Regions from separate parts of the Rhizobium sp. WSM4643 genome, predicted to be linked through region 1. Evidence: predicted binding sites of a transcription regulator. Region 1 holds the regulator's gene; each other region holds the start of a gene.

Region 1 (4,687 bases):
TGAGATAGACCATGTTGGGGCCGTCGGAAGGTGCATTGTCGGGGTCCTGGTGGGTTTCGACGAACACGCCGGCGATACCGGTAGCCACCGCTGCGCGCGCCAGCGTTTCCACGAATTCCCGCTGACCGCCGGAGGATTCGCCCTGCCCGCCCGGCTGCGCCACGGAATGGGTCGCATCGAAGATAACGGGGGCGCCCATCGCCGCCATGATCGGCAGCGAACGCATGTCGGAAACCAGCGTGTTGTAACCGAAAGAGGCGCCGCGCTCGCACAGCAGCACGTTCGGATTGCCACTGGCATTGAGCTTCTTCAGGACGTTCTTCATATCCCAGGGAGCGAGGAACTGGCCCTTCTTGACGTTGACGACGCGGCCGGTCTTGGCCGCGGCAATAAGAAGGTCGGTCTGGCGGCAAAGGAAGGCCGGGATCTGCAGGACGTCGACGATCTTTGCCACCTCGGCGCATTGTTCGGCGGTATGAACGTCGGCCAGGACGGGAAAGCCGAATTCCTTCTTGAGGTCGGCAAAGACCTCCATGCCCTTTTCGATCCCGATACCGCGTTCGGCCGAGAGCGAGGTCCGGTTCGCCTTGTCGAAGGAACTCTTGTAGACGAGGCCGATGCCGAGCCTTCCGCAAAGCTCCTTCAGCGTGCCGGCAACCATGAAGGCGTGGTCGCGGCTCTCCATCTGGCAGGGACCGGCAATCAGCGACAGGCGGCCGGTATTGGAAAAGGTGACCTGGCCTTGGCCTTCGCCGACCCTGACGTCGGAATTCGTATCAGTGCTCATCGTGTTTCCTCGAAGGCGAAGAGCGTGCCCTGCCCGGGCGCGGGCTTCACCAGAATGCGATTGTTCTTGCGCGTGTATGTCACCCCGTTAGCAGCCAAATGCGCTTCTGTCACGGCAAGATCGGCAACAGCAAAGAGGATTGCCCGGCCGCGCAGGCCGCGATCTGCGGATGAGCCGGCGATGTCGAAATAGGCCTCCAGCCCTTCTGGCGTCATCAGACCGATTTTCGCATTCGACGCCGCGACATTGACGCCGAAACCGGTTTTCTCGACTGCCGATTGCGCCGCTGCAAGGCCGACGAAGGCAGCGAATGCGGCCGGTTCCGGCGCGCAAAGCGCGATCTCCGTTATGCCGGTCACGCCATTGGCATGCGTCTCCAGCGCGGCGCGGTCGGCCGGCAGCGGATTGATACGCTCGACGGTGAAGAGCAAGAGATCAGGCGCGCGCAGGTCGCCGGCAAAAGCCAGCTTGAAGCCGGCAATCGTCTCGGAGCCGTCCGGCATCGTCATCGGCCGGGTGAACTGCAGCATCTCCCCGGCGCTCGACCCGTTGCCGACGAAATCCTGATGATCGATGCCGGCATCCTTGCTGCCGAAGGCCACCGCCGAAAGCCCCTCCGCGCCGCAACGGAAGCGGAAAGCCCGGTTGCGAGCGGTGAAGACATTGCCTCGTCGCGCCGATGCCTCGCTCTCCTCGACGCTCGCGATCCCGAGCGGCTCCAGATAGGTCTTGTCGGCAAAGAAGACGCAGGCATTCTCCGTCCCGAAGGGGTGGCGCGCATCGGCGGCAACGGTGAAGCCGAGCTTGCCGAGCCTTTCGCGCGCCAGATCGATGTCGACGACCGGCAGCACGACATGATCCAGCGGGTACGGTTTGGTGGAATGCGTGTTCATCATATCCCTCCTCAAATCGGCAAGAGATGTGCGACAGCGCCACCCTCAATGCAAGACATGTGTCCAATCCGGCGAATGAAAATAAGAATCTCGACGAGTTGGTGCCAAGTTTTACGGAAATTTAGCTACTTGCGGAACACATATGGAACATATAGTGTCTGTTCTGGATTTGTTTCAATCACGAGGTCACAACGTCGATGCTCACGCGCAAACAACAGGAGCTTCTCCTTTTCATTCATGAGCGCATGAAGGAATCCGGCGTTCCGCCATCTTTCGACGAAATGAAGGATGCCCTGGACCTCGCTTCGAAGTCCGGGATTCATCGCTTGATTACAGCGCTCGAGGAACGTGGCTTCATTCGCCGCCTACCGAACCGGGCCCGCGCGATCGAGGTCATCAAGCTTCCGGAGGCCTACAGCCCCAGCATCCAACCGCGGCGTGGCTTTTCGCCGAGCGTCATCGAGGGCAGCCTCGGCAAGCCACAGCCGGTCGCCGCTCCTGCCCCTGCAAAACCCGTCGCCGACAACGGCAACTCAGTCTCCGTGCCGGTCATGGGCCGCATCGCCGCCGGTGTTCCGATCTCGGCGATCCAGAACAACACCCACGACATCGTCGTTCCGGCCGACATGCTCGGTTCCGGTGAACATTATGCGCTGGAGGTCAAGGGCGATTCGATGATCGATGCCGGCATCTTTGACGGTGACACCGTGATCATCCGCAACGGCAGCACCGCAAGTCCTGGCGACATCGTCGTTGCTCTCGTCGACGACGAGGAAGCGACACTCAAACGCTTCCGCCGCAAGGGCGCCTCGATCGCGCTCGAAGCCGCCAACCCGGCTTACGAGACCCGGATTTTCGGGCCGGACCGTGTCAAGGTTCAGGGCAAGCTCGTCGGTCTTATTCGCCGCTATCACTGACCTTGGCTAGACCGGGCTCGGTAAAACTATTGCTGCGCCAGTCATAGGCGCGATGGCGCATCCATGGCCGCGACAATGCATCGAATGCGGTTGCGACCTCCAGGCCGGCGCCCGTGAAACGCAACTCGACGGAACCGGTCCTGCGCAGCGTTTCACCGGTGAAGAGCGTCGCACCTGAGCGGCAGCTGTTGAAGCGCAGGCGGACCGACGTCACGACGATATCGGCGGCGTCGCATGCCGGGCCGAGATAGGCGGCATTGTCGATGACGGCCACGACATGGCCATTGCCAAGCCTTGATGCGCACCAGGCCTTCTTGACGCAGGAAAAGCGGTTTGTGTCGCCGGCCGCTGCGGCCGCTCGCATCGCGGTCCTCGCCTCGTTCTGCTGATCGCGGGAAAGCCTGACGCGGCGGTCTTCTCCCTCCGGCGGGATAGCAGGACCATCCAGCATCTTCGGCGGATCATGCGTCGGCAGGACCAGCGCTCTCTGCCATTGGTCGAAGATGAAATCCGGCGGTCGTTCACGGTTGGACGCCATTGCTGCCGCCTCGACGACCGCGACGAGATTGCCATCCTCCGAAATCACCAGATCCGGCGGCCGGGGAACCGGTAGAAGCAACAGGATGAGCGTCGAGACTGCGATGATCGATGTGCCGGAATGGCGCAGTCGCGTCCGGAGCAGCGTCAGCAGAAGAAAGCCTGCCACGGCGACCGCGAAATACCAGCCGGGCAAGCGGCCAACGTCGATATTGCCGCCCCAGCCGGATACCGTCTTTGCGACCGCGATCACCAGATCGAGGCCGAATCCGACGACCTTCCAGGCCCAAACATCCAGACCGAAAGGCATGAGCAGCATCGCCAGCAGCCCGGCCGGCATGACGATAAAGGAGATGATCGGCATCGTCGCGAGGTTTGCCGGCAGGCCATAGGCGGTCAGGCGATGAAAATGCTCGATCGAAAACAGCGCGGTTGAAAAGCCGCCGATCAGCGACGTCAGGAAGACGCCGCCGAAGAAACCCGCAACCGTAACGACCGGCCTGATGATCGGCAGCTTGAAGAAGGCGTTTTCGCGGACGCGCCGGTCCTTCCACAGCTGATAGCCCGAGACCAGCGCCAATGTCGCGGCAAAGGACATCTGGAAGCTCGGACCCAAGACCTCGGACGGCGAAATGGCGATGATGACGAGCGCGGAGAGCGCGACATTGCGCAGGCTGATCGACGGCCGGTCGAAGAAGACGGCAATCAACATGATGGCCATCATGATGAAGGCGCGTTCGGCAGAGACCCCAAAGCCCGAGATCAGGAAATAGGCGGTCACGGCGATGAGCGCGCCGGCGGCAGCGATCTTCTTCGTCGGATAGGCCTCAGCGACGCCGGGAAAGAGGCTGAGCAACATCCGGAACCCAACGAAGAAGATACCGGCCGACAGCGCCATGTTGAGGCCGGAGATGGCGACGATATGAGCCAAGCCGGACTGGCGCAGCGCTTCCGTCGTCTCATTCGAGATGGCGCGCCGCTCGTCCGTCACCAGAGCAGCGGCGAAAGCGCCGGTGTCGCCGGGCAAGATCGACCTTATGCGGTCGCCAATGCCGCTGCGCAGCCGGTAGAGCCCTTCGAGCAGAGCTTCCCACGTCGATCTTGCCGCCTGCGGACCTGCCTGCCAGTCGACCTTCGACGGCGCGCCGTAGAAGAAGCCGTTCGCGCCGATGCCATCGAAATAGGCACCGAAGGAGAAGTCGTTGAGCTCAGGAAGTGCTGGACCTGCCGGCGGCGTCAGCCGCGCCCTGCCGGTTATGATATCACCGATCTCGAAGGGCGCGTCTGCGCCGCGGGTGATCGCGGTTATGCGTTCGGGCGACCGCTTCACTTCCGGCGCCTCCGTACCGGTGACGGCAAGAATGTAGCGCCACCGGCCGCGACCGTCGCCTTCGCGCCGTTCCACACGGCCGGTCACCGTCGTCGTGACGGCGGAATCGAGGATCACGGTCGAAGCCCGCCAGCTCTCGAGCTGCGCGGAGGCCATGCCGCAGGCCACAAGTGCAAGCGCCAGCAGGGTTGCCCGCAATGCCGCCCGGCTGCGGCTGGCGATG
Region 2 (4,687 bases), 1.1 Mb from region 1:
GGGGCTCTCACAAACGAAAAATGGGTGAAATCAGCGTGTCAGACGCTTATGGGCCTGGCTGCCCGGGTTGAGGGCGTCGGGGCCGAGACGACGAACCTTGTCCTGTTCATAATCCTCGAAGTTGCCTTCGAACCATTCGACATGGCCGTCGCCTTCGAAAGCCAGAATATGCGTCGCCAGCCGGTCGAGGAACATGCGATCATGGCTGATGATGATGGCGCAGCCGGCGAAGTTTTCCAGCGCGTTTTCAAGGGCACCCAGCGTTTCCGTATCGAGGTCGTTGGTCGGTTCGTCGAGCAGCAGAACGTTGCCGCCGGCCTTCAGCATCTTGGCAAGGTGAACGCGGTTGCGCTGACCACCGGAGAGATTGCCGACCTTCTGCTGCTGATCGCCGCCCTTGAAGTTGAAGGCGCCGCAATAGGCGCGGGAGTTCATGTCGAACTTGCCGAGCTTGATGATTTCGGCGCCGCCGGAAATTTCCTCCCAGACCGTCTTGTCGGCCGCAAGGGTGTCACGGCTCTGGTCGACATAACCGAGATGCACGGTTTCGCCGATGCGGATCGAACCCCCATCCGGCTTTTCCTGGCCGGTGATCATCCTGAATAGCGTCGTCTTGCCGGCGCCATTCGGGCCGATGATACCGACGATGCCGCCGGGCGGCAGCTTGATCGACAGGTCGTTGATCAGGGTGCGGCCCTCGAAGCCCTTGGTGACGCCCTCCATCTCGATGACCACCTGGCCGAGGCGCTCGCTGACCGGGATGATGATCTGCGCGTCGCCGGGACGCTGCTTCTCGGCGGCATCCACCAACTGCTCGTAGGACTTGATACGGGCCTTGGACTTGGCCTGACGGGCCTTCGGGCTGGAAGCGATCCATTCCTGTTCGCGGCTGATCGCCTTCTGGCGCGATGCGTCTTCGCGGCTTTCCTGCAGCATGCGCTTGGCTTTCGCCTGCAGGTAGGCCGAATAGTTGCCCTCGTAAGGAATGCCACGGCCGCGGTCGAGTTCGAGGATCCATCCGGTGACGTTGTCCAGGAAGTAGCGATCGTGGGTAATCATCATCACGGCGCCCGGATAGTCGCGTAGATGTTTTTCGAGCCAGGCGATGGTTTCGGCGTCCAGGTGGTTGGTCGGTTCGTCGAGCAGCAGCAGGTCCGGCTGCGAAAGCAGCAGGCGGCAGAGCGCGACACGGCGTCGCTCACCACCCGAAAGGCTGGTGACATCGGCGTCGCGCGGCGGGCAGCGCAGCGCTTCCATCGCCATTTCGACCTGGCTTTCCAGATCCCAGAGGTTCTGGCTATCGATGACGTCCTGAAGCTTGGCGCCCTCTTCCGCCGTCTCGTCGGAATAGTTCATCATCAATTCATTGTAGCGATCGAGGACAGCCGTCTTCGAGGCAACGCCTTCCATGACGTTCTCGAACACCGTCTTGTTTGCATCGAGATGCGGCTCCTGCTCCAGATAGCCGACGGTCGCACCTTCGGCGAGCCAGGCTTCGCCGGTATACTCCTTGTCTTGGCCTGCGATGATGCGCAGCACGGTGGATTTACCCGCGCCGTTCGGACCAAGGATACCGATCTTGGCATCCGGGTAGAACGAAAGGTGGATATTCTCCAGGATCTTCTTGTTGCCATAGGCCTTGTTAAGGCCGGACATATGATAGATGAACTGACGTGCCATGCTGCGCTGCTCCGGGCGGGAAACTTCGATTGTGCCGCTATGTAGGCGAAACAGCGCCTGCGGGCAACGCCGAAACCCGGTTTACTCAGGATTTCCGGTCAAAAGCCCGCAGCGTCGACGACGCCCTCGTCGCAGCCGAACGACGTTTTTCCCGCACCCTGGATCAGATCGGCGAGGCCCGTACTTTTCGCCGATGCCGCCCCGGCGGCTTCCGAAAGCCCGATCGTCAGCTCGCTGATCAGCCTGACATTGCCGGCCCGTCGGCAGCTCATCTTGACGCGGTCGCCGGCGCCCGGCCCGAAACTCTTGTCGAAAGCCGCCTTGATCGCGTCGGCCTTGACCGGCTTGCCGATGTTGGCAGCGAAGAGATCGCGCACGGCCGACGCGTTCAGTGCGCCCACCAGATGCACGCCGACACCGAAATAGTCGTCGGCGCTCATCTTCGTGCAGGTGCCATGCTTCACCCATTCATGCCGTTCCAGGCCGGATTCCGTGCCGGGCATCGCCTTTGCCAGCGCCGTCTTCGTCTCGGCCGCAAGCGTGACCTCCGGCAGCTTGTTCCAGTCGCCATCCTTGTCGGCGGTCTTCTGCTCGGCGCTCACCCCGCAATAATCCTCCCGCATCGGCCAGAGCCCGTGCAACGAGAAGTTCGTCGCGTCGGGGCGCTCGCCGGTCTGGCTTGCGCATTCGGCCTTCTTCTGGTTCGTCTGGCAAAAGGCCGGCTGCCAGCTCGCCGCCAGAATGAAGCGGGTGCGCCCGCCAGCCTCCTGCGCCACGGCGGCGCCGGCAACAACCATCGACAAGGCAATCGTCAAGGTACGCAACTGCATGCTGCTCATTTCAACCCCCAAAAAAAGAACAATACAGGAACAAATAAGCACGAAGATCGAAAGGCCGCAACCCTGAATCGCAACAGGGCCGCAATTTATTGTCGGATAATCAAGCACCCATGTTGCAATTGCCCAGCGATCTGGTCTGTTGCCGCCGGGAGGATCCATATGTTTGCTGAAACGCAAAGGCTGGCCGTGCCTGGGGCGTCGCTGGCCTATCACCATGCCAAGGCCGAAGCTGCAGCTCGTGGCATCCTGTTGATATCGCACGGCTTGGCCGAACATTCGAAACGATACCGCTCCTTTGCCGAGGCGATGGCGGCGCGCGGCTATCACGTCTATGCCCATGATCACCGAGGCCACGGCGAGACGACGGCACCCGATGCGCCGATCGGTCGCTTTGCCTGGCGGGGTGGAGTCGAAAAGGTGGCCGGCGACGTCATCGCTATGCGCGGTTATGCGGCCTCCCGCCATCCCGGCCTGCCTGTGATCCTCTTCGGCCATTCGATGGGCGGCCTCATCGCCCTCAACGCTGCCGTCACGGCTCCGGCCGACTTCGACGCCGTCGCGATCTGGAATTCGAATTTCGCCGTCGGCCTTGCCGGCCGCGCCGCCCAGGCGATCCTGCTTGCCGAGCGCATGCTGAAGGGCTCCGACGTGCCGAGCGGCCTGCTGCCGAAGCTTACCTTCGGCACCTGGGGCAAATCCATTCCCGGCCGCCGCACCGAGTTCGACTGGCTGTCGCGTCTTCCCGATGAAGTCGACAAGTATGTCACCGATCCGCTCTGCGGCTTCGACGCCTCAGTCTCTCTCTGGCTCGATCTCTTCGAGCTGACCTTCCGCGCGCCGCAGAAAATCCACCTCGACCGGCTGCCGCGGGACATGCCGATCCATCTCGTCGGAGGCGGGGAGGATCCTGCGACGGAGCGTGGAAAAGCCCTGCTCTGGCTGTCAAACCATTTGAAAGGGCAAGGCTTCTCCCGTATCAGCACTGAGATATATCAGGACATGCGTCACGAAACACTAAATGAGATCGGCGCGGATGCGGCGATCGCAGCCTTCGCGGACTGGTGCGACAGGGCCGTCGCAGGATCCTGAGCGACCAATATCCTGACAGGGATTTCATCATGAACAGCACCTCCGCCCGCCCTGTTTCGTCCGCCTCCGACGTGACGATGGGGCTTGCGCTGATGTTTATCTCGGTGATGTTCTCGCCGATCATCGATATCTTCGCCAAGCTCGCCATCCTCACCGTCCCGTCCGCCGAAATCACCGCCGCCCGCTTCGCCGTGCAAGCGCTCTGCATGCTGCCAATCGTCGTGTGGCGGCGCAGCTTCGCCGATTTTTCCTGGCGCCAGAGCCTGTTCCACGCGATCCGCGGCGCGATCATCACGATCTCGATGATCTCCTTTGTCACTACGCTGAAATACATGGCGGTCGCTGACGCAATAGCGATCTTCTTCGTCGAACCGATCATGTTGACGATCCTCGGCGGTATCTTCCTGAAGGAGATGATCGGTTGGCGGCGTTACACGGCCTGCGGCGTCGGCTTCTTCGGAGCGATGCTGATCATCCAGCCGAGTTTCGAAGAGGTCGGCTACATCGCTCTTCTGCCTGTCGTCAGCGCCTTCTGTATTGCGATCTTCGTGCTGATGACCCGCGTGCTCTCGCATAGGGAAGATCCCTGGTCGATGCAGTTCCAGATGGGCATCTGGGGCCTGCTCTTCTGCATCATCCTGCTTTATCTCAGCCGGGGAACCGGCTCCGACATCTTCGATCCGGTCATGCCGGAAGGCCGCGCCTGGTTCTATCTCGCCGGCGTCGGCGCCATGGCCGCGATATCGGGCATCCTTGGCGTCTATGCTTATCGCGCAGCACCGGCTTCAACGCTGGCGCCGCTGCAATATTTCGAGATCGTCTCGGCAACGATCTTCGCCTGGCTGGTCTTCGGCGACTTCCCGAACGCGCTCAAATGGCTCGGCATCATAATCATCATGGCGTCTGGCTTCTATATCCTCTGGCGCGAGCGGCGCTTTGCATCGAAACCGGTATCCGATACATCAGAGGCGACGTGGACGCCGTAAATCTAGAATGAGAGTACAATTCCGAAAACCGCTCACACTTTTCGGCACTATGCTCTGAACCTGCCGGAGGAACATGACGGAGACCGTGACGAA
Region 3 (4,687 bases), 340 kb from region 1:
CATATTTGGCCTGGACGTAGCGGATCACCTCTTCGCGGCGGTCCTGGCAGAAGTCGATGTCGAAGTCCGGCATCGAGACGCGTTCCGGATTGAGGAAGCGCTCGAAGAGCAGCGAAAAACGCAAGGGATCGACGTCGGTGATCGTCAAGGCATAGGCGACCAGCGAACCGGCGCCCGAACCACGGCCGGGGCCGACCGGAATGTCATGCTGCTTGGCCCATTTGATGAAGTCGGCAACGATCAGGAAGTAGCCGGGAAAACGCATGCGCTCGATGACGCTGAGTTCGAAATCCAGCCGTTCGCGATAATCCTTTTCCTCGTAACCCGGCGACATGCCGAGCGTCGCAAGCCGCATGTCCAGCCCTTCGACCGCTTGGCGGCGCAGCTCGCTCGCCTCGGCGCGTTCGGCCTCCTCGGCATCGTTGGTCGCACCGGTGAAGCGCGGCAGAATCGGCTTTCTGGTCTTCAGCACGAAGGAGCAGCGCCTGGCGATCTCGATGGTATTTTCCAGCGCTTCCGGCAGGTCGGCGAAGAGCTTGGCCATTTCGGCCCGGCTCTTCAGATAGTGATCCGGCGTCAGGCGAAAGCGGCTGTCGTCGGAGACGATGGCGTTGTGCGCGACCGCCATCAGCGCATCATGGGCGTCGTAATCGTCGCGTGTCGGAAAGAAGGCCTCGTTGGTCGCAACCAGCGGCAGGTCGTGGGCATAGGCGAGCCCGATAATCTTCTGCTCGTGCCGCTTGTCGTAAGTGCCGTGTCGCTGCAGTTCGACATAGAGCCTGTCGCCGAAGAGACGCTTCAGCGTGAGCAGCCGGGCTTCCGCCTGGGCGGGATGGCCTTCCTTGATCGCCACGTCGACCGGCCCGGTCAAGGCGCCGCTCAATGCGATCAGTCCTTCCGTGCCTGCCTCCTCCAGCCAGGAGGTGCTGATATGAACAGCCTGGTTGCTCTCGCCGCCGAGATAGGCCCGGCTGACGAGATCGACCAGCCGTTCGTAACCGGCATCCGTCGCGGCAAGAAGAACGATCGACGGCAGCTTGACCAGAGCCTGCTGGCCGCCGCGCTTTTCGGTTTCCAACCCGTCTCCCATGTCGATCGAGACCTGGCAGCCGATGATCGGCTGCAGGCCGTCCTCCATCGCCTTCTGGGAGAATTCGAGGGCGACGAACAGATTGTTGGTGTCGGTAATCGCGATCGCCGGCTGGCTATCGCCGGTCGCCTTGTAGAGGATCTTCTTCAGCGGCAGGGCGCCCTCGAGAAGCGAATAGGCGGAATGGACCCTCAGGTGGATGAAGCCCGGCGTGCCGGTCGCCTCACCCGTTGAACCCTTTGCCGTATCCGCCATGACATGCCTTCCCAATCACCCGAATGAATCGGACGCATTGTCGGGCATAGAGGGCGATGATGTCCAGAAGAAGTCCCGCGTCCGGACCGCATGATTGCCATGCGATCCCCTGAAAACTTTAGAACGCCATGACGATGAGCGAGAAGCTGGCAACGAACATTGCGATGGAGGTGAATGCTGCGATATCACGGATCATGTCAGTCATCGGGCTCTCCTTTACTCGTTATGTTTTCAGTTTGTTCTATGTATGTTCTGTTGTCAACAGGAATCTTTTCCTTCTTTCTTGTGTTGGAAAAATGCCGGGATGTGCACCTGTGAATCGCTGCGAGCCAGTGCCCAATGTGACGGCCAGCAGGTTGCCCCTTCTCGGCCCGTCCCGGATCCTCACGGCGCCTAGACGGCCAGCCTCCTCGGCCGTCCGTCTAATTCCGGCCATAGTTCCCTTTTTGTTCTTTACACTTCGCAGCGTATTTGCCAGCATCTAGCGGAGAGGAGAATGGCATGTTGGATATTGCGATGCTGAACGCATTCGTGGTGGAGGCGAAGGCTGCAACCTATGTCGGCGGCGGCGTGGCGCGCCCGCCCTGCCGGCCAAGCTCCCAGGACATCGGATACGAACGCGGCAACTGGCGCTATCTCGACAGCTATTTCGGCGGCACCGATTTCGCCGGACAGGAAGTGGTATGGTTTGCCGACGAGCCCGTCTGGGCGATGAATTATTTCGGCTGCGTCATTGCGCCTGATCTCATCGACGGTGCAGCAGCCGGAACGGTGATCAAGGCGGCCCTTTCGGCGATGTATCGAGAGGGCCGGTTTCTCGGCGGAATGGAATTCGACCATCCGTTCGGCCGCTATATCGATCGCAGCGAAGGCGACTACGCGCGGTTCGCCGGGCACGAATGCATCATGGTCGACAGCCAGAAGGCCTATATGCTCGACTATCGCGGCGGACTGATCATCCCTTGATCGATCTGGGCCTCAGAAATCGACGATCTTGCCGTCGGAGATCGTCACGCGCCGATCCATGCGGCGGGCGAGCTCGTGATTATGGGTGGCGATGAGAGCCGCAAGGCCGGACTGGCGCACCAGCGCTTCCAGCGCGTCGAAGACGTAGCTTGCCGTTTCAGGGTCGAGATTGCCGGTCGGCTCGTCGGCAAGAAGCAGGGTCGGCGCATTGGCGACGGCGCGGGCAATCGCAACGCGCTGCTGCTCGCCGCCGGAAAGCTCGCCCGGGCGATGCGAGCCGCGATGGCCGATACGCATATAATCGAGAAGCTGGCCGGCCCGCTCTCCGGCTTCCTTCCAGGACAGCCCGGCGATCAGCTGCGGCATCATGATATTTTCGAGCGCCGAGAATTCCGGCAGCAAGTGGTGGAACTGGTAGACGAAGCCGATTTCGCTGCGGCGGATTGCGGTGCGTTTCTCATCGCTCAAGCCGTCACAGGCATGGCCGTTGATGTTGACTTCACCGCCGTCCGGATGCTCCAACAGGCCGGCGACATGCAGCAGTGTCGACTTGCCGGTACCGGAAGGGGCGACGAGAGCGACAATCTCCCCCTTCGATATCGAAAAGTCCGCGCCCTTCAGGATCGAGAGCAGCGTACCGCCCTGCCCATAATGGCGCTCGACGCCGGTAAGCTTGAGAACGACGTTGCGTTTCATGAAGGCGGCATTCCTTATTCGTAGCGCAGGGCCTGCACAGGATCGAGCCTGGAGGCACGCCAGGCCGGGAAGATGGTCGCAATGAAGGAGAGCGTCAGCGCCATGACGACGATCGAGATCGTTTCGCTGAGATCCATCTCGGCCGGCAGCTGGCTGAGGAAATAGACCTGCGGATTGAAGAGCACGGTGCCTGAAAGCCAGGAGAAGAACTGGCGGACGGATTCGATGTTGACGCAGACGAGAACGCCGAGCAGCACACCGGCAATGGTGCCAACGATGCCGATCGCCGCTCCAGTCATGAAGAAGATGCGCATGATCGCACCGGCGCTGGCGCCCATGGTGCGCAGAATGGCGATATCGCTGCCCTTGTCCTTTACCAGCATGATGAGGCCGGAGATGATATTCAGCGCGGCCACGAGCACGATCAGCGTCAGGATCATGAACATGACGTTACGCTCGACCTGTAGCGCCGAGAAAAAAGTCTGGTTGCGCTGGCGCCAGTCGGTGAGGTTGATCTGGCGGCCGGCCGCCTCCACTACCTTAGGCTTCAGATTGTCTATATCGTCGGGGTTGTCTACGAAGAGTTCGATCGACTGCACCAGCCCCTCGGCGTTGAAATAGAGCTGCGCCTCCTCCAGCGGCATGAAGATGATAGAGGAGTCGTATTCCGACATGCCGATCTCGAAGAGGCCGGAAATCTTGTAGGACTTGACGCGCGGGCTGACGCCCATTGGCGTAATGTCACCATCTGGCGACGTCAGCGTAATAAGGTCGCCGACGCTAAGACCCAACTGATCGGCCATGCGCGTGCCGATCAGCACGCCCTGGCCGGAGGCAAAGCCTACCATGTCTCCCGGTTTGATATTCTCAGAAACCGCTTTGAGCTTGGTCAGGTCCTCCGCGCGGACGCCGCGCACCAGCGCGCCCGTGCTGCCGCCCGCCTGGGCGGAGGCAAGTACCTGGCCCTCCACCAACGGCAGCGCCATCTTGACGCCAGGCACGGCGGCAAGCCTGCTGGCGAGGTCGGCATAATCGGTGAAAGGGCCATCGGACGGCTGGACGATCATGTGGCCGTTGATGCCGAGGATGCGCGAGACGAGCTCGGTTCGGAAGCCGTTCATGACGGCCATGACGATGATCAGCGTCGCAACGCCCAGCATGATGCCGACGAAGGAGAAGCCGGCGATCACCGAGATGAAGGCCTCCTTGCGGCGGGCGCGCAGATAACGCCACGCCACGAGGCGTTCAAAGGTGGAAAATGGCTTGCCAGCCGGACCCAAGCCGGATTTTGAACTCCGGTCCACTGCTGCCTCTGCCATTTCGCCTCCGTTTCCTTAAGCCACGAACCGATTGATCGCCGCTTCGATGGTCATCGTTTCGCGGGCGCCGGTCTTGCGGTCCTTCACTTCCACTTCGCCGTTTGCGACCGCGCGCGGGCCGGCGATGATCTGGACGGGTACACCGATCAGGTCGGCGGTCGCGAATTTCGTGCCGGCCCGATCGTCGGTATCGTCATAGAGCACATCCTTGCCGGCCTTGCTCAGCGCGGCATAGATCAGTTCGCAGGTATCGTCACAGGCCTGATCGCCCGCCTTCATGTTGATCACAACGATATCGAAGGGCGCGACGGATGCCGGCCAGATGATTCCGTTATCATCATGCGATGCTTCGATGATGGCG
Region 4 (4,687 bases), 1.8 Mb from region 1:
AGACGGAGCGCTCGTCGGAGGATGTCAGGATCTCCGGATTGATGAAGACCTGCGGCTGCTTTTCCTCGCCCTCGCGCGAGATGTCGATGACGAGCATGCGGCGCGGCACGCCGATCTGGATGGCGGCAAGGCCGATGCCCGGCGCGTCGTACATCGTTTCCAGCATATCGTCGGCAAGACGCTGGAGGTCGGCATCCACCCGCTCGATCGGCTTGGACAGCTGGCGGAGAACGGGATCGGGAAGAATGATGAGTGGCTTGATGGTCATGGCGTTCCCATAACCCATCTTTTCCGACTATGGAATTATCCGGCAGGCGGGGAATACGCTTTTTTGCATCCCCGCCTGGAATTTTGCCATATTGGCCTCAAGCAGCCCGTCGAGCAGCACCGGCGGAACGTCCCTCCGGCCGGGCGCGGAAGCGCCGCAGCAGCTCAATCAGGCTCTCCACCTCATCCTTGAGCCGGCGGGTTTCTGCCGAGGAGTGCTCGACCATGTCCGAATTCTGCTGGGTGATCACACCCATGTTGCGGACGGCGAGGCTGACCTCGTTGACGCCAGTCGCCTGATCGCGGGCGGCCGCGGCGATATCGGCGACGAAACGGTTGATGATATCGATGCGGCTGATCATATCGCTCAGCGCCTCACCGGTGCTGGAGACGATGCCGACGCCCTCGTTGACCTGGGTCGAGCTCTGCGAGATCAGGTTCTTGATCTCCTTGGCCGCTTCCGCGGTCCGCTGGGCGAGCTGGCGGACTTCCTGGGCGACAACGGCAAAACCCTTGCCGGCATCACCGGCGCGGGCCGCCTCGACACCAGCGTTCAGCGCCAGCAGGTTGGTCTGGAAGGCGATCTCATCGATGACGCCGATGATCTTGGAGATCCCGGTCGAGGATTTCTCGATGCCGGCCATCGCCGAGACAGCACTGGTGACGAGTTCACCGGAGTTCTTCGCCTTCTCTTGCGTCTCGCGCACCGCGGCCGAAGCCTTCTCGGCATTGGCGGCCGTCTGGCCGACGCTGACGGACAGCTGCTGCAGGGCGGCCGAGCTCTCCTCGACGCCTGCCGCCTGCTGGGCGGTTCGTAGCGCCAGATCGTTGGTCGCATTGGATATAACGTCGGCGCCGCTCATGATATGGCCCGAGGTCTCGCGTACGGAGGCGAAGGACTGCCTTAGCGCCCTGACGGCGCGGTTGTAATCCTCGGCCATCTGCCTGAAATTGCCCGGCAGGTCGGACGGCAGGGTGGCTTCAAGATCGCCTTTCGACAGCGCTTCCAGACCGCGGCGCAGTTGCTCCAGGGCGATCGCCTGGTCGGATTCGGCCTGGGCGCGCTCTTCTTCCAAGGCGCGACGCTTGGCTTCGAGCGTTTCCAGATAGACCGAGATGGAATAATCCATGTCGAGCATGCCTGATTTGATGACGGCCGACAGCTTCTCGGCCAATGCCTTGCCCTCTCGGCGCGCAAAGATCGACGGCCACTGCTTCTCCATGATGCCTTTGACGAGCTCGGACATGACGATGGCGTAACCGCCGATATACCAGCGCGGCTCCAGCCCGATGCGGGCGTGGGTGCGGCCGACTGCGGTCACGCCGTTGACATAGCTCTCATCGAACGCGCCGCCGGCAAGATTGGCCCAATGATCCTGCTGGCGCTTCTTGGCATGGCCGACGTGATTCTTATCGGCGAAGAAGCCGGCGACAGCAGGGGTCTTGGCGATCTTGGCGTAGAATTTGTCGAGGGCGCCGCCGATCAGCTCTGATATCACAGGGCGCAGATCCCGCATCGACTTGCGCGCCGCCTCATCCAGTTCGATGAAATCGAGGCGCTGCCTGAGGGCATTGTCGGTCTGCTGGGCGGTCATGGAGATCTCTGTACTTGGCGCGCGGCGCGGGAAGGAATTTCTGCGCCGCAGGTTTTGGCCAATATGGTTGAGCAATCGTTAAATCGGACGGCGATTTCTTCTCCCGGAGCGAGGAAGAACGATAGCGTGCGAGGATATTGCACGCCGTCCATTCCGTTCACGTTTTGATCTATATATCGCCGTTTCTTCTGTTATGCTTGCCGCATGACCATCCATTCCGAATCGCTCGCCCTTTCCCTTGCCTCGATCAGTCCGGCCATGCTGGCGCTTGCCGGCGGCGTTCTCGCCGCCCTCGCCCTGCTAGTGATCGTGCTTCTGCTGCGCGGCGCCAGCCTTCGCCGCGAGCAGGCGGAGGAAGCGAGCTTTCGTGCCGAGGAAAACGAAGCGCGGATGGCCGAGCTTTTGAAGATCCAGGCCGAGATGCAGGGCCGCATCGCGGCGATGACCGAGGTCTTCGGCGCGCGGCAGAGCGAACTCAACCAGACGATCAGCCAGCGCCTCGACGGCATGTCGCAGCGCATGAGCTCGACGATCACCGAGCAGACGAAATCGACGCATGAGAACCTGCAAAGGCTGCAGGAGCGGCTGGCGGTCATCGATGCCGCGCAGAACAATATCCAGACGCTCGCCAAGGATGTCGTCGGACTGCAGGCCATTCTGTCCAACAAGCAGACGCGCGGCGCCTTCGGCCAGTCCAGGATGGAAACGATTGTTGCCGACGGTCTGCCGATGGGCGCCTACGCCTTCCAGCAGACGCTGTCCAACGGTTCACGGCCGGACTGCACGATCCGCATGCCGAACGGCGCGCCGCCGCTGGTGATCGACGCGAAATTTCCGCTCGAAGCCTGGAACGCGATCCGCGACGCCGGCAGCCCCGAGGCAGGCAAGATCGCCGGCCAGCAGTTCCGCCGCGATATGGAAATCCATATCCGAGACATTTCCGAGAAATATCTGATCCAGGGGGAAACGCAGGATACGGCCTTTCTCTTCGTGCCATCCGAATCGATCTTCGCCGAGATCCACGAGCACTTCGAGCCGGTGGTGCAGAAGGCGCACCGCGCGCGTATCGTCATCGTCTCGCCGTCGCTGCTGATGTTGTCGATCCAGGTCATCCAGGCCGTGCTCAAGGATCAGCGCATGCGGGCGCAGGCGCATCTGATCCAGGGCGAGGTGGCAATCCTGATGGACGATCTCAGCCGCCTCGACGAGCGGGTGCGCAAGCTGCAAGGCCATTTCGCCATGGCGCAGAAGGATATCGACATGGTGGTCACGTCGGCCGACAAGCTGACCAAACGCGGCGCCAAGATCGAAGCGCTGGAATTTGAGGCGGGCGGCGGCGATGCACCCCCCGCCCGCGACGGCGAGGCCGCGGCCAAATCGGTAGAAAGCCGCACCGGTCTTCTGAAGCTCCGGGTGGTTGACGAGGAGTGATCGCTTCGGGCAGTGTCTCGCCCGCATGAAACAGTAGGAGCATGATGTCGGCCGAAAACCGATCACACTTTTCGGCATCATGCTCTAGAAGACGGGACACATTCATGATCACAGTTTTCGGGTCCATCAACATGGATCTCATCGCCACGACCGAGCGCCTGCCGAAGCCCGGTGAGACGGTGGCCGGCAACGGCTTTGCGACGGCCGCCGGCGGCAAGGGCGCCAACCAGGCGCTGGCAGCGCGGCGCGCCGGCCGCTACGTGCATATGGCCGGCGCCGTCGGCAAGGATGCTTTCGCTGCGGAGGCGCTGGCCCTGCTCGATGATGCAGGCACCGACCTTTCCCTCATCAACCATGTCGACGGTCCGACAGGCACGGCGCTGATCCTTGTCGGCGGCGACGGCGAGAACATGATTGCCGTCGTTCCCGGCGCCAATGGCCAGGTCACGCCTGCCGATGCCGAGACGGCGATCGGCCGCATGAACGAAGGCGATATCCTGATGCTGCAGCTCGAAGTGCCAGCTGCTGCCGTCGAACGTGCGCTGTCGGCCGCCCGCGCCAAGGGCGTCACCAGCATCCTCAACCTCGCGCCGCTGATCCCCGATGCGCCGCGTCTCGGCCGACTTGCCGATATCGTCATTGCCAACGAAACCGAGTTCGAGCGGCTTGCCGGACAGGAGGGCATGGACGCCCAAGCACGCGAGGCAGCCCTTGCGCGCCTGCATGCGGAGACGGGCCAGACGCTGATCGTGACGCTCGGTGCCGACGGGGTCATCGCCATCCGCGACGGGGCGATTTCACGAGCGCAGGGTCTCAAGATCGAACCTGTCGATACGGTCGGCGCCGGAGACACATTCTGCGGCTATTTCGCTGCCAGCCTCGACGAAGGCCTCGATTTTGTCTCGGCGCTGCGTCGTGCGGCGGTTGCCGGTTCGCTCGCATGCCTCAAGGCCGGGGCGCAACCTTCGATCCCCTTGAGCGAGGAAGTCGCTGACAGGATATAGGGGCGTCTCTTTGCGAAACCGCCGGCGAAACGCCCTGTAATTCAGGGCGTTCCGGCGGTTTTCCTTGTCTCGACCGATCGAGTTTCATTCAAATTTAAGAGATTTCCGGCGATGTTCCTCGTGGCCGCCGGTTCCCTGCGCTTTTGGAATCCAGCTGTCGACTGCATAATTCCTTAAATCGGAATCGATTTAAGGATGAAATTATGCAGCCATTCAAAGTGCTACAGCGTCCTTTGCGCGTCTCGAAAAGACGCACGGCGCTGTAGGCGGCTGCCCCATGATGGGGCGAGCCTTCGCTCCTGCGCCGGAGAATGCCCGTTCGGCGCATCCTTGCCCGAGGACCCCATGTTCATTTTTCGCATGAAATCGCTTGCCGCGAAACTCATCGTC

What was found. The regulator LexA, encoded in region 1, represses DNA repair genes until DNA is damaged. The targets are predictions, from matches to a motif close to TGTTCNNNNTGTGTTCNG.
Region 2: the regulator LexA is predicted to act here: its motif matches at 2,535-2,552, upstream of N1937_RS14550 (ribonuclease T2 family protein).
Region 3: the regulator LexA is predicted to act here: its motif matches at 1,583-1,600, upstream of N1937_RS07495 (DUF5680 domain-containing protein).
Region 4: the regulator LexA is predicted to act here: its motif matches at 2,017-2,034, upstream of N1937_RS00285 (DNA recombination protein RmuC).

Annotation. Positions count from the first base shown of each region.
Region 1 is NZ_CP104040.1:1,808,195-1,812,881, reverse strand. It holds gene kdsA (3-deoxy-8-phosphooctulonate synthase) at 1-787, opposite strand, end outside; gene N1937_RS09230 (VOC family protein) at 784-1,680, opposite strand; gene lexA (transcriptional repressor LexA) at 1,878-2,597, shown strand; gene N1937_RS09220 (ComEC/Rec2 family competence protein) at 2,578-4,687, opposite strand, start outside.
Region 2 is NZ_CP104040.1:2,886,193-2,890,879, forward strand. It holds gene ettA (energy-dependent translational throttle protein EttA) at 31-1,680, opposite strand; gene N1937_RS14550 (ribonuclease T2 family protein) at 1,779-2,519, opposite strand; gene N1937_RS14555 (alpha/beta fold hydrolase) at 2,679-3,608, shown strand; gene N1937_RS14560 (DMT family transporter) at 3,638-4,594, shown strand; gene N1937_RS14565 (CaiB/BaiF CoA transferase family protein) at 4,668-4,687, shown strand, end outside.
Region 3 is NZ_CP104040.1:1,468,899-1,473,585, reverse strand. It holds gene dnaE (DNA polymerase III subunit alpha) at 1-1,345, opposite strand, end outside; gene N1937_RS07495 (DUF5680 domain-containing protein) at 1,847-2,311, shown strand; gene N1937_RS07490 (ABC transporter ATP-binding protein) at 2,324-3,007, opposite strand; gene N1937_RS07485 (lipoprotein-releasing ABC transporter permease subunit) at 3,022-4,326, opposite strand; gene proS (proline--tRNA ligase) at 4,342-4,687, opposite strand, start outside.
Region 4 is NZ_CP104040.1:55,304-59,990, reverse strand. It holds gene def (peptide deformylase) at 1-268, opposite strand, end outside; gene N1937_RS00290 (globin-coupled sensor protein) at 366-1,862, opposite strand; gene N1937_RS00285 (DNA recombination protein RmuC) at 2,067-3,293, shown strand; gene N1937_RS00280 (ribokinase) at 3,398-4,297, shown strand; gene N1937_RS00275 (methyl-accepting chemotaxis protein) at 4,643-4,687, shown strand, end outside.